2 regions of the Serratia sp. CoH_134_PS_4 genome follow, and region 2 is predicted to be linked to the other one. Evidence: predicted binding sites of a transcription regulator. Region 2 holds the regulator's gene; the other holds the start of a gene.
What was found. The regulator PurR, encoded in region 2, represses purine synthesis genes. The targets are predictions, from matches to a motif close to CANGCAAACGTTTGCNTG.
Positions count from the first base shown of each region.

Region 1: cvpA (colicin V production protein) is a predicted target of PurR. The motif match lies at 1,642-1,659, and genes of this name have one in related genera.

Region 1 is NZ_JBXWKI010000002.1:180,364-182,772, forward strand. Features, by position in the region: gene purF (amidophosphoribosyltransferase) at 1-998, opposite strand, end outside; gene cvpA (colicin V production protein) at 1,020-1,520, opposite strand; gene dedD (cell division protein DedD) at 1,817-2,409, opposite strand, start outside.
Region 2 is NZ_JBXWKI010000001.1:854,775-857,183, reverse strand. Features, by position in the region: gene punR (DNA-binding transcriptional activator PunR) at 1-405, shown strand, start outside; gene purR (HTH-type transcriptional repressor PurR) at 402-1,427, opposite strand; gene cydH (cytochrome bd-I oxidase subunit CydH) at 1,752-1,841, shown strand; gene sodB (superoxide dismutase [Fe]) at 1,895-2,409, opposite strand, start outside.

The sequences.
Region 1 (2,409 bases), on a different contig from region 2:
CGGCCGACATAGCGATTCTTCACGAAACCTTGACGGTACGGCTTATCCAGGATGCGTGCGATCTCCAGTGCGATATCGCAGGAGGTTTCCGGGATCGGAATCACGACATCAATATCCAGATCTTCCCACTCGCGAGCAATCTTCTCCCCCAGCTTCTGCCCCATACGCACACGGGCGCTGTAGACCGAAATCTTGTCCATAAAGGAGTCTGGACGGGCGAAATAGACGTACTCGAACAGGCATGGGTTGGTTTTCGGATTCTCTGCACACTGGCGCGTGAACAGTTGGCCCTTATTGGTGATATACACCGCTTCACCCGGCGCCACGTCGCGCAAGAACTCAAAGCCCAGCGTATCCAGCGCCACGCTTTCGGAAGCCACCATATATTCATTACGGCCATCTTCCAGCGTGCGTTTGCCGATGACTAACGGGCGGATGCCGTGCGGGTCACGGAATGCCAACAGGCCATGGCCGATGATCATCGCGACACAAGCGTAAGCACCACGCAGCTGCTGATGCATGGCGGCAACGGCAGTGAAGACGTTGTCGGACTCCAGCGGATAGTGTTGGAAGCGGTCCAGCTCACTGGCCAGCACGTTCAGCAGAATCTCAGAGTCGGATGTGGTGTTGATATGGCGGCGACCGCTTTCGAACAACGTCTGGCGCAGTTCATGGGCATTGGTCAGATTGCCGTTATGTGCCAGCGTAATGCCGAACGGTGAGTTTACATAGAAAGGTTGAGCCTCTGAAGCACTGGAGCTGCCAGCCGTCGGGTAACGCACATGGCCAATACCCATGTTGCCCTGCAAACGCTGCATATGGCGTGCCTCAAACACATCCTTCACCAGACCGTTTGCTTTACGCAGGCGGAACCCGTTATGGGCATCAATGGTGACGATGCCTGCGGCATCCTGGCCACGGTGCTGAAGCACCGTCAGCGCATCATAAATCGACTGGTTTACCGGCATAAAACCGGCGATACCGACAATACCGCACATGTTGTCTTTTCCTCATCAGCGCTACCGCCCTGGTAAATGGGTCGGTAAGAAACTCGACGTGCTCTGCAGGTAGTCAAAGAACCACCTGATGATGTAACTGAACTGGGGAATAAGCTGCGACTGTTTCCAATCGGCACTTTGTGAAAAACCAGTAAAGGTATCCAGGAAAAACAGTATCGCCGAAACGATCAACACGCCGCGCAGTGCGCCGAAACAGACGCCCAGCACCCGGTCGGTGCCTGATAACCCGGTTTTCTCTACCAGTGAGCTAATCACATAGTTAACAATAGCTCCTACGATCAGGGTCGCAATAAACAAGATTGCAATCGCGATACCGTTTCGCACCAGTTCATCTTCAAAACGAGTGAAGTAGACCGCAAGGTAAGAGTAGAAATGGCTGGCAACAAAAAACGCACATCCCCATGTCACAAGTGACAATGCTTCGCGAACAAACCCTCGGATCAGGCTCACCAGAGCCGAAAATCCAATCACCGCTATAATGACGTAATCAATCCAGACCATGAACTATTCCAATAATGAATCGCCCCTGCCCCCTTCATCTTTCATACCGCATCTGCGTTGGCTGCCTTGATACGACATGAAATCTAACGGGTGATCCAATTCGCGGCGAATTCTAACAGAAAAAGAAAACGTTTGCGTAGGGGTTTTCCTACCACGTTACAAATAAAAAGCGGCGATAAAAAAATTCCCAACCGCCGCGCCTACATAGGCCATTTCAGCTACGAAAGGCACAGTTTATTTAATGATTATACTGGCACGCATAGGTTTAGGGGCACAGCATGCTGTGCCCCTTTCTCTTAACGTACGCCGTATGGCTTCACCTGGCCGCTCAAACCGCTGAGGGAGTTCAGCGCAGGCAATGAAGACTGCAGTTTCTGTTTCGAGGCGTCTGGACCGACGTAAATCCGAGTAATCTGCCCCTGTACCGGTGTGGATGGCACGGTGAAAGCACGATAGCCGGACAGCCTGAGCGACGCGACCACTTCGTTCACCTTGGCAGCATTCTTCAACGCCCCCAGTTGCACCACATACGCTTGCCCTGCCGGTGCTTTCTCTTCCGCCGGTTTCTGCACAGGTGCAGGTTCAGGCTTCGGTGTCGGTTCTGGCTTCGGCTCAGGTTTGGCTACCGGCTTCACTTCCACCGGTTTCGGCTGCTGCACCGGTTTTGGTTTCACTTCCACCGGCTTGGTTTCTACCGGTTTAGGTTTCGGCTGTGGCGTTGGCGTCGGCGTCGGTTGCGGACGCGTCTCGACCGGTGCCTGCGTGACCTGAGCCGGCTTCTGCGCGGCCTGCTGCGTCGCCGCCTCATTAGCCGCCTGCTGTTCAACCAATGCACCTGCGCCTTCCGGCGGTTGTGCCGGCAATGGCTGACTTACCGGTGGCACCACGT
Region 2 (2,409 bases):
CAGGATGGGTTGTTAAACGATGATCAGCTACGGCCTTTCCCATCGCTCTGTCTGGAGGATACCTCACGCAATCTCCCCAAGCGGGTCACCTGGACGTTGGATAACCAGCGGCGCTTGGTGGTGCCGGACTGGTCGTCGGCGGTGGATTGCCTGTGCGCCGGATTGTGTGTCGGGATGATGCCTGCGCATCAGGTCTTGCCGTTAGTACAACGTGGCGAGCTGGTGGCGTTACAGTTGCAGGAGCCGTTCCCAGCCAGCCCTTGTTGCCTGACGTGGCAGCAAAATACGCCTTCTCCGGCGATGGCCTGGCTGTTGGACTATTTAGGGGACAGTGAAACGTTGAATCAGGAATGGTTAAGCGAAGTGACGCCGGAAACCGCAGTGGCTTCCGGCCCGAATGACTAGCGGCGGTAATCGATGAACGGGCCGTCAGCAACCGAACGGCGCTCAACCAACTTGGGATGCACCTCAATCACCTGTGATTCTTCACGCTTGCTGATGATGCGATCCAACAACATGGTGAATGCCATCTCACCCAAACGCTCTTTGGGCTGATGAATAGTGGTCAGCGCCGGGGTGAAATAGCGCGCATTGCGCACGTTATCGTAGCCAATGACCGAGATGTCTTGAGGCACGCGTAGCCCAAGCTCATCGGCGGCGCAGATAGCCCCCATTGCCATAATATCGCCACCACAGAATACCGCTGTCGGACGCTGTTTCTGCGACAGTATCTGGTGCATGGCCTTGTAGCCGGATTCTGGCTCAAAGTCACCCTGGACGATCCACTCGTCGCGCACGTCGATATGGGCTTCCTCCATCGCTTTTAAGAAGCCCTGATGGCGCCCGCCCCCTGTATTACGTGACAGTTGGCCGGGAATGGCGCCGATATCGCGGTGTCCGCGTTCGATCAGATAGCGCCCAGCCAGATAGCCACCTTCGAACGCATTATCAATGATGGTATCAGTAAAATCACCGCGTGCGGCGCCCCAGTCCATGACAACCATTGGGATGTTGCGGTAATCTTCCAGCATGCCAAGCAATTGGTCCGGATATTCTGAACACATCACCAACAAGCCATCGACGCGCTTTTGCGCCAGCATTGCCAGATAGGCACGCTGTTTGTCCAAATTGTTGTGCGAGTTACACAGTATCAGCGTATAGCCTTTGCTATAGCAGCTGTTTTCTACCGCTTCGATCACTTCAGCAAAGTAGGGCGCTTCACTGGAGGTTGCCAGCAGGCCAATCGATTTGGTGTGATTGACCTTCAGACTGCGCGCCACTGCGCTGGGTGAATAATGCAGCTCTTTAATTGCGGCACTCACGGCCGCTTTAGTCTCTTCGGCGACGAAACGAGTCTTATTGATGACGTGCGAAACGGTGGTGGTGGAAACGCCAGCGCGTTTGGCCACATCTTTAATCGTTGCCATGTAAAGAATGACTCCTGAACTCACATGTTGCAGTATGTAAGTGTGATGTTAATCGTTTGCCTGCGTAGATCCTTCTCCAAAGAAGCGAAAACTGAGTTTTTAGTGTGTTGAAGTCGTCAGCGCTTGGTCAGGAGGGGCATTTTTGCCGGTACACAGTTGTGAACTGCGAATTTTGTCCCATATTGAGCAAAAGGGGAAGAGGTAATCGGTATTATAAACCGGGAAATGATAACAAGATTTTATTGGCCAACTGTGTGAAAATGGTTTGACGCATTAATTGTGTGCCTTTTATCCTTGGGAAAACCAATCTGAAAAGGAGTTGTAATGGATACCGATCTGAAAATGTCACTGTTCACCACTGTCTGTGCGCTGGCCGTGATTATTGCTTTTAGCTTCACTGCAGCATTGAACTGATCCCCGAAGTAAAAACAGGCGCCGCTTCGTGCGCCTGTTTGCCTTATCCCACGCTATGCCAGGTTTTTCTCCACAAATGCCCAGTTAACCAGCGCCCAGAAGTTCTCCAGGTAAGTCGGGCGGGCGTTGCGGTAATCGATGTAGTAGGCGTGTTCCCACACGTCGACAGTCAGCAAGGGTTTATCTTCACCGGTCAGCGGCGTGCCCGCGTTCGACGTGCTGACAATGGCCAGCGAGCCGTCAGTCCTCTTCACCAGCCAGGTCCACCCGGCGCCAAAGTTTTTGATTGCAGCATCGCTGAATTGTTCTTTAAAGGCAGCGAAAGAACCAAACGCCTGATTGATAGCAGCAGCCAATGCGCCCTGAGGCTCACCGCCGCCCTGTGGCGATAAGCAGTGCCAATAGAAGGTGTGGTTCCATACCTGAGCGGCGTTGTTGAAAATGCCGCCGCTGGACGCCTTGATAATCGCCTCCAAAGACAACCCGTCAAACTCGCTGCCTTTCAGCAAATTGTTCAGGTTGACCACATAGGCGTTGTGATGCTTACCATAGTGGTATTCGAGCGTTT